2 regions of the Mesorhizobium sp. M0491 genome follow, and region 2 is predicted to be linked to the other one. Evidence: predicted binding sites of a transcription regulator. Region 2 holds the regulator's gene; the other holds the start of a gene.
What was found. Region 2 encodes LexA, which represses DNA repair genes until DNA is damaged. Its sites were predicted from a motif close to TGTTCNNNNTGTGTTCNG; they were not measured.

Region 1 (4,429 bases), on a different contig from region 2:
GATGGCCTTGGCGCCGGCCGAGACGACGATGACCGGGGTGCGCGCCAGCTCGTCGAGATCGGCGGAAATGTCAAAACTCTTTTCGGCGCCCTTGTGCACGCCGCCGATGCCGCCGGTGGCGAACACTTTTATGCCGACCATATGCGCCGCGATCATCGTGGCGGCGACCGTGGTGCCACCGGTGCGCCCTTGCGCCACGGCAAAACCGAGATCGGCGCGCGACAGTTTCATGGCGTCGCCCGTCATCGCCAGCGATTCGCGCTCGCCGTCCGAAAGCCCGATCTTTATGCGGCCGCCAACCACGGCGATGGTCGCCGGCACGGCGCCGCCGTCGGTGATGATCTTTTCGACATCGGCCGCCATGGCGCCATTGTCGGGGTAGGGCATGCCATGGGTGATGATGGTGCTTTCCAGCGCCACCACCGGCCGCCCGGCAGCCAGGGCCTGCGCCACCGGCGCGTGGATGTCGATGAAGGGGCGGGCGGTCTCAGGGGTCATCAGGGTCTCCAATCCGGAATGCAGCGCGTCCGTCGGGACATCAGGCAACATCGTGGCACTATGAATTTGCCGGTCTCATGCCACTTCCCTGGCATCCGGCACAAGAGCCAATGCCTCAGTGAAATCAGCCGCGGTGAACTCCGGAACGGCGTTGGCGCTTTCGATGGCAAGCGTCGCCCCGGCAATGCCTTCGCGCAGTGCTGACCGCAGGGGCAGTCCGCGCAGCAAAGCAGCGACCGTTGCGCCCGCCAGGGCATCGCCGGCCCCGGTGACGTCAGCGACCTTTCTTGGCGGCGGCGGCAGGATCGAGAAGGCGCCGGCTTCATCGAAGCCCAGCATGGGCTCGCTGCCCGCCGTCACCACGCCGCTGACGAGGCCGCTGCATCGCAACCCGTCGACGACCTCGCGCTCCGTGGCAGTCGCGGCGACGCCGGCCAGCACCATGGCCTCGCGCCGGTTCATGAAGACGAGCGAGAGCTCCTTCAGCACCGGTATCAGCCGCGTTACCTTGGCAGGCGAAATTGCAATGGCGAAAACCGGCTTGCCCGTGGCGAGCGCGACCAGCCGTTCCAGCGCCGAAGAGGGCAGGTTGGCGTCGCACAGGATCGCATCGGCGGCAGCGATCACCTCCCGCACCTTGGAGCGCCTGATCTGCTTGGGAAACGCCAAATCATAGAGCGCCATGTCGGCAAAGCCGACGATCAGCTCGCCTTCGCTGTCGATCAGCGCCGTGTAGCTCGGTGTCGTGCGGTCGAGGAAGACCGCCGACAGGTCGGTAATGCCTGCCTCGGCAATGGCTCGCGAAACGGTGTCGGCAGCGGCATCGCCGCCGCGAACCGATATGAGCGACGCGGAGACGCCGCGCCGCACCGCACTGCGCAAAGCGTTGAAGACCCCGCCGCCGACATCCTCGCGCATCGTGCCGGGATTGGAGGCAGCCGGCACGTAAGCGCCGGACACCTGGCCGCGCCGGTCGATATGGGCGCCGCCTACGGCCAGTATTTTCGCGGATTTCAGCATGCCGGCGATATGACCTTTGTTATTCCAGCCGCACAAGCGCTAGGCTGTGCAACGGAGCTTCGCATGCAAGGCGGCGATTCGGCAGATCGAAACAACCGAGCCGTCTGGCCCAACGTGTGGTGCATCCCTGATCGAATCCTTGGACAAAAAAAGAACAAATCCGGATATTGTTTGTTTTTCAGATATTTGACCCCTCTTGCCAAATGAGAACAAAAAAGGTACAAATAGGCAGGGATTACGGATTGTCCGGCCTTCATTGACGACCAAGGGGTGATGTATCATGGCTCAGAATTCTTTGCGGCTGGTAGAGGACAAGGCAGTGGACAAATCAAAGGCTCTGGATGCGGCGCTGTCGCAGATCGAGCGGGCTTTCGGCAAGGGCTCGATCATGCGGCTCGGCGCCAACGATCAGGTCGTCGAGATCGAAACGGTGCCGACCGGCTCGCTTGGCCTAGACATCGCGCTTGGTGTTGGTGGCTTGCCGCGCGGCCGCATCATCGAGATCTACGGGCCGGAAAGCTCGGGCAAGACGACGTTGGCGCTGCACACCGTTGCGGAAGCCCAGAAGAAGGGCGGCATCTGCGCCTTCGTCGATGCCGAGCATGCGCTCGATCCGGTCTATGCCCGCAAGCTTGGCGTTGATCTCGAAAACCTCCTGATCTCGCAGCCCGACACCGGTGAGCAGGCGCTGGAAATCTGCGACACGCTGGTGCGCTCCGGCGCCATCGACGTGCTGGTGGTCGATTCGGTCGCGGCGCTGACGCCACGCGCCGAAATTGAAGGTGAGATGGGCGATTCGCTGCCCGGCCTGCAGGCCCGCTTGATGAGCCAGGCGCTGCGCAAGCTGACCGCGTCGATCTCGCGCTCCAACACCATGGTCATCTTCATCAACCAGATCCGCATGAAGATCGGCGTCATGTTTGGTTCGCCCGAGACCACGACGGGCGGCAACGCGCTGAAATTCTACGCTTCGGTGCGTCTTGACATCCGCCGCATCGGCTCGATCAAGGACCGCGACGAGGTTGTCGGCAACCAGACCCGCGTCAAGGTGGTCAAGAACAAGCTGGCGCCGCCCTTCAAGGTGGTCGAATTCGACATCATGTTTGGTGAGGGCGTGTCCAAAACCGGCGAACTGGTCGATCTCGGGGTCAAGGCCGGTATTGTCGAGAAGTCTGGCGCCTGGTTTTCTTATAATTCGCAGCGTCTCGGCCAGGGCCGCGAAAATGCCAAGCTGTTCCTGCGTGACAATCCCGACACGGCACGCGAGATCGAGTTGTCGATCAGGCAGAATGCCGGGCTGATCGCCGAGAAATTCCTCGAGAATGGCGGCCCTGAGCGCGGCGAAGACGACGGTTTCGAGGAAGAATCCGGCGCCATGTAACAGCTTCGTGCGCGATGCCGGCCGGAGTTCGGCCATAATCGCGTTCTATTATCTCAGGCTTATGTAATTGAGTTCCGCGTTATTGCGTTTCGAAACCGCCGGCCCAGTGCCGGCGGTTTTGCGTTTTGGCGGCGAAAACAGGCCGGTTCGAATGGCCGGCAAAGGCCGTGGATTGGACCAATTCCGTGTTTCTGGACAGGGTGAGGCGCGGCGGCTAAAAGGCCAAGTCCTAATCTTCTAAAAACGCAGAGCCCATTTCCGCCGGTTTGCCGGCGGCTCTTCCGAAAAGGCAGCATTCATGAGTGGCGTGAACGAGATCCGGTCGACATTTCTCGACTACTTCCGCAAGGAGGGTCACGAGATCGTCGCGTCGAGCCCGCTGGTGCCGCGCAACGATCCGACACTGATGTTCACCAACGCCGGCATGGTGCAGTTCAAGAATGTCTTCACCGGTTTGGAGAAGCGGCCCTATTCGCGCGCGTCGACCGCCCAGAAGAGCGTGCGCGCCGGCGGCAAGCACAACGATCTCGACAATGTCGGCTACACGGCACGCCATCTGACCTTCTTCGAGATGCTCGGCAATTTCTCCTTCGGCGACTATTTCAAGGAGCGCGCCATCGAGCTTGCCTGGAACCTGATCACCAGGGAGTTCGGGCTGAACAAGGACAAGCTGCTGGTCACCGTCTATCACACGGACGACGAGGCGGCCGGTTTCTGGAAGAAGATCGCCGGGTTTTCCGACGACCGCATCATTCGCATCGCGACATCGGACAATTTCTGGGCGATGGGCGATACCGGACCCTGCGGGCCGTGCTCGGAGATCTTCATCGACCGCGGCGAGCACATCTGGGGTGGTCCTCCCGGCAGCCCGGAGGAAGATGGCGACCGTTTCCTGGAATTCTGGAACCTGGTGTTCATGCAGTATGAACAGGTGACGAAGGAGGAGCGGATCGACCTGCCGCGCCCCTCGATCGACACCGGCATGGGCCTGGAGCGCATGGCGTCCATCCTGCAAGGGGTGGAAAGCGTCTTCGAGACCGATCTGTTCCGCCACCTGATAGACGCCGCCTCGTCCGCGATCGGGCATGGTCCCGACAAGGAGACTGTCGCGTCCTACCGGGTCATTGCCGATCATCTGCGCTCGTCCTCCTTCCTGGTCGCCGATGGCGTGCTGCCTTCGAACGAAGGCCGTGGCTATGTCCTGCGTCGCATCATGCGCCGCGCCATGCGTCATGCGCAGTTGCTCGGTGCCAACGAACCGCTGATGTGGAAGCTGGTGCCGGCGCTGGTGCGCGAAATGGGTCAGGCCTATCCGGAACTGCTGCGCGGCGAACAGTTGATCACCGAGACGCTGAAGCTCGAGGAGACCAGGTTTCGCAAGACGCTGGTGCGCGGCCTCGGCCTGCTTTCGGAGGCGACCGAAACGCTTCATGCCGGCGACATGCTGGACGGCGAGACGGCCTTCAAGCTCTACGACACCTATGGCTTCCCGCTCGATCTGACGCAGGACGCGCTGCGCCAGCGCAGCAT
Region 2 (4,429 bases):
CCGTATGGAGAGCGGTCGTATCCGGTTGACCATCGACGTGATCTCGACCGCCAGGCCGAAACTGCGCTATGCGCCGGAACGTGTGCGGCTTTCGGCACGCAAGATCCCGGCTGACGTGACCGCCGGCTCCCTCATCACCGGATATGCCAAGCTTTTGCCGCCGACCGGGCCGGTGCGGCCGGACAGCTATGATTTCTCCTTCGACAGCTATTTTGCCGGCATCGGCGGCAGCGGATTCTTTCTCGGCAATCCAAAGCTTGTCGTTAGCGACGATGGCGACATGCCGCTGTCGGCCCGAATTTCCTCCAGTGTGGAAAAAGCCCGTGAAGGTATCGCCGACCATATCAGGGCCAGCGTCGGCGGCGCCGAAGGCGAGATCGCCGCGGCGCTCATCGTCGGCGTGCGCGCCGGCATTCCCGATGAGATCAATGAGGCGATGCGACGTACCGGCATCTACCACATCATCTCCATTTCGGGACTGCACATGGCGCTGGTCGCGGGCACCATCATGGGATTGCTGCGCGGCGCCTTCGCCTTGTTTCCCGACTTTTCCGCGCGTCGCCCGGTCAAGAAGTATGCCGCTGCCGCCGCGCTGTTCTCGATCGCGGCCTATCTCATCATCTCTGGAGTCGTCGTTGCCGCCGAGCGCAGCTTCATCATGCTGGCGGTGATGCTGATTGCCGTGCTGTTCGATCGAGCAGCACTCACCATGCGCAATCTGGCGATCTCGGCGATCGCCGTCATCGTGGTGTCGCCGCATGAGGTGGTCGGCCCGAGTTTTCAGATGTCGTTCGCCGCGACCGCGGCTCTGGTCGGCGCCTATGCCGGCTGGGCCGATCACCGCGCGGGAAAAGCAAGGCCGCCGCCGCCAAAGCGATCCATGCCCGGTTTCCTGACGCGAAAGTTCGTGCTGGCGGCAACCGGCCTTGCCATGACCTCGATCATCGCCGGCAGCGCCACGACGCTGTTTGCCATCTGGCATTTTCAGCGTGTGTCGCCGCTCAGCCTGTTTGCCAATCTCGCGGTTATGCCGATCGTCACCGTCGTCATGTTCCTGGCCGTCGCCAGCGCGCTGCTGATGCCTTTCGGATTGGATTGGCCGGCTCTCTACCTGATGGGCAAGGGCCTGACGATGATGATCGCCATATCGGGCTGGATCTCCGAGCGTTCGCCTGTCGATGGAGTCGGGCTGATTTCCCAACACTCGGTCCTGCTGGTGGCAATTGCCCTGGTCATCGCGACGATGGCGACAACTTGGCTGCGGCTCGCTGCTCTGCCACTCGCGCTGGCAGGCTTGCTGACCGTCTCGGATACGCGCACGCCGGATGTGCTGATCTCGGAAGACGCCCGGCTGGTGGCGTTGCCGATCGGTGGCGGCGAGCTTGCCGTCAGCCGGGAACGGCCGAACGAATTCACCGTCGACAACTGGAAACGCGCCCTGACATCAGAAACCATCGTCGTGCCAGAGGTGTTCGACAACAGCGATGGGCAATTCGATGTCGCGGATGCCGTTGATCTGCCGCTGGGATCGCCGTTTTATTGCTCCTCAGGCGTTTGCGTGGCCAGGCACATGTCCGGTGCGATCATTGCCTATGTCGAGGACCGCAAGGACACCTGGAAAGCCTGCGGCTTCGCCGAGCTGATCGTCATCAATGACGCCACCGCGTATGACGCCTGTCACAATCCGCTGGTTCTCGTCATCACCAAGCGGCAACTGGCTCGCAAAGGCAGTGCCGCGGTCTTCTTCGATCGCCAATCGGCGACCACGCCGGCGACGATCAGCTTCGCGGTGGACAGCCCATATCGGCCCTGGCACACGCAACGCAAATACTCTCGTGAGGCAAGGGGGCTGGCACCCTTCAAGAAACCGGAGAAGCCAGCGGCCAACCCACAGCCGCCTCAGTAGCGGCGGATCAGGCCGACGAGCTTGCCTTGCACCTTGACCCTGTCCGGGCCGAAAATACGGGTTTCATAGGCCGGATTGGCGGCTTCGAGAGCAATCGAAGCGCCCTTGCGGCGGAACCGCTTCAGCGTCGCTTCCTCTTCATCGACCAGCGCCACGATGATCTCGCCGGGGCTCGCCGTGTCGGCATTGCGGATGATGACGGTGTCGCCGTCGAAGATACCGGCCTCGATCATCGAGTCTCCCTTGACCTCCAGCGCATAGTGGGCGCCGCCCATGATCATGTCCGGCGGCACCGAGATCGAATGCGTCTGATGCTGGATGGCATCGATCGGCACACCGGCGGCGATACGGCCCATGACCGGGATCGACACGGCGGAGACCGCATCGTCATCATTGCCGGGCGAGGGCATCCGCGAAGGCGCCGGCTTGATCTGCCGGCCAAGGGCGCCACCCTGACCGAGACTGCCCTGGATGACGCTTGGCGAAAACTTCTTTGCCGCGTTGAGACCGGGCGCGATCGAGTCCGGCAATCGCAGCACTTCCAGCGCGCGTGCCCGGTTGGGCAACCGGCGAATAAAGCCGCGCTCCTCAAGTGCGGTGATCAGCCGATGAATCCCGGATTTGGAGGCAAGGTCAAGCGCCTCCTTCATCTCGTCGAAGGATGGCGGAATGCCGCTCTCCTTCAGGCGTTCATGGATGAACATCAGCAGTTCATGTTGCTTGCGCGTCAGCATGGCGGCCCCCAGGTTACCTGAAACCAGAATCGAAAAACAAACCCAGAACAAACCCTATCTGTTCCAGTTGTGTTCTGCAACCGTTTAAAGTTTAATGAATTTGTTAAGGCTGCTGAAATTATTTGGCGCTTGCCAGCGGGTCGCGATCAACAGGCGCTAGGCACGGCGATGCGCCTGCTCACATTGAAATTATTATGGTTAATGACCTGTGGCTCATCCTCGACCCAAGGCTTGGCATTATTAGTCTATCGACCTCCACAAAGGACGATATCAATCTTCGGGACGTTCGTTTGCCGTGAACGAAACGGAGCCAAAACGCCAACGTCTGTTGGCATTTGTGGCTGGAAATTCAGCCCTCCGTCATCTGCCAGGCAGTGAGGGCGGCGGCGGTGGATCGCGGGGATCGTTGCGTCAGGTAACGGCTTCCTTGACCGCGAAACGGCGGTCCTTCCATGCGCCCGTGCGCAGAATATCCTCCAGCACCTCAACCGCCAGCCACACATCCTTGTAGCCGACATAGAGCGGCGTGAAGCCGAAACGGATGGTCGATGGCGCACGAAAATCACCGATGACGCCGCGCTCGATCAGCGCCCGCATGATTTGATAGCCGTGATCGTGAAGGAACGACACCTGGCTGCCGCGCCTGGTCGCGTCGCGGGTGGTCTCCAGCGTGAGACCGTAGGCGCCGCACCTGGCTTCGACGAGCTGGATGAACAGTTCTGTCAACGCGACACTCTTCTTTCGCAATGCCGCCATGTCGACGTCATTCCAGATGGCAAGCGCGCCTTTGAGCGCCCGCATCGACAGGATCGGCTGAGTGCCGCACAAAAAGCGGCGGATGCCGGTGCCGGCAACATAACCCCGTTCGAAGGCAAAGGGCCGCGCATGGCCCCACCAGCCGCTGAGCGGCTGGCTGATATCGCCGTGGTGGCGCTGCGCGGCATAGATGAAGGCCGGTGCGCCCGGACCGCCGTTGAGGTACTTGTAGGTGCAGCCGATGGCGAAATCGGCATTTGCGTGATCGAGCTCGACGGGCAGGGCGCCGGCGGTGTGGCAAAGATCCCAGACGATCAGCGCTCCGGCCGCATGAGCTTTGCGCGTCAGCGCCGCCATGTCGCGCAGTTCACCCGATTTGTAATTGACGTGATTGACCAGCACCACCGCGACGTTTTCGTCGATCAGCTCTTCGATGGTCGGCGCGTCGACACCCGCGAGGCGCAGCAGGACGCCATCCCGGGTCGAGGCCACGCCTTCGGCGATGTACAGGTCGGTGGGAAAACTGTCACCTTCGGCGACGATGGCCGACCGGCCGGGCCGCATCTCCAGCGCCGCATGCAGCACCTTGTAGATGTTGGTCGATGTCGTGTCGCAGACAACGGTCTGGCCGGCCGCGGCTCCTATCAGGCGTCCGAGCTGGTCGCCGAGTTCGATTGGCATCTCGAACCATCCGGCGGTGTTCCAAGCTCGGATGAGATCCTGGGCCCATTCTTGGGTCGCCGCCTGCTGCAGCTCGCTGAAAACGGCATGAGACGCTGCCCCCAGTGAATTGCCGTCGAGATAGATCATCCCCTCCGGCAGAATGAAACGGTCGCGCATGGCCCGCAGCGGATCCGTGGCATCCATCGCTTCGACTGCGGCGAGATCAGGAATTCCACTCATGGTCGGTCAGTCCCCGGTTGTTCGCGAAGGGTTTTCCGCCACAGCGCGTCCCCTCAGTGTGCCTGTTCTCATTTCGATGATGTCAGAGCCGGGTGCGGACCGTCCACAGTTCCGGGAACAGCACGACCTC

Region 1: a site for LexA is predicted at 1,724-1,741, ahead of recA (recombinase RecA). Genes of this name have one in related genera too.

What each region holds. Positions count from the first base shown of each region.
Region 1 is NZ_JAMYRE010000003.1:317,168-321,596, reverse strand. It holds gene NKI69_RS05530 (pseudouridine-5'-phosphate glycosidase) at 1-498, opposite strand, end outside; gene NKI69_RS05525 (carbohydrate kinase family protein) at 574-1,518, opposite strand; gene recA (recombinase RecA) at 1,799-2,899, shown strand; gene alaS (alanine--tRNA ligase) at 3,198-4,429, shown strand, end outside.
Region 2 is NZ_JAMYRE010000008.1:226,938-231,366, reverse strand. It holds gene NKI69_RS13015 (ComEC/Rec2 family competence protein) at 1-1,906, shown strand, start outside; gene lexA (transcriptional repressor LexA) at 1,900-2,640, opposite strand; gene kynU (kynureninase) at 3,052-4,299, opposite strand; gene kynA (tryptophan 2,3-dioxygenase) at 4,382-4,429, opposite strand, start outside.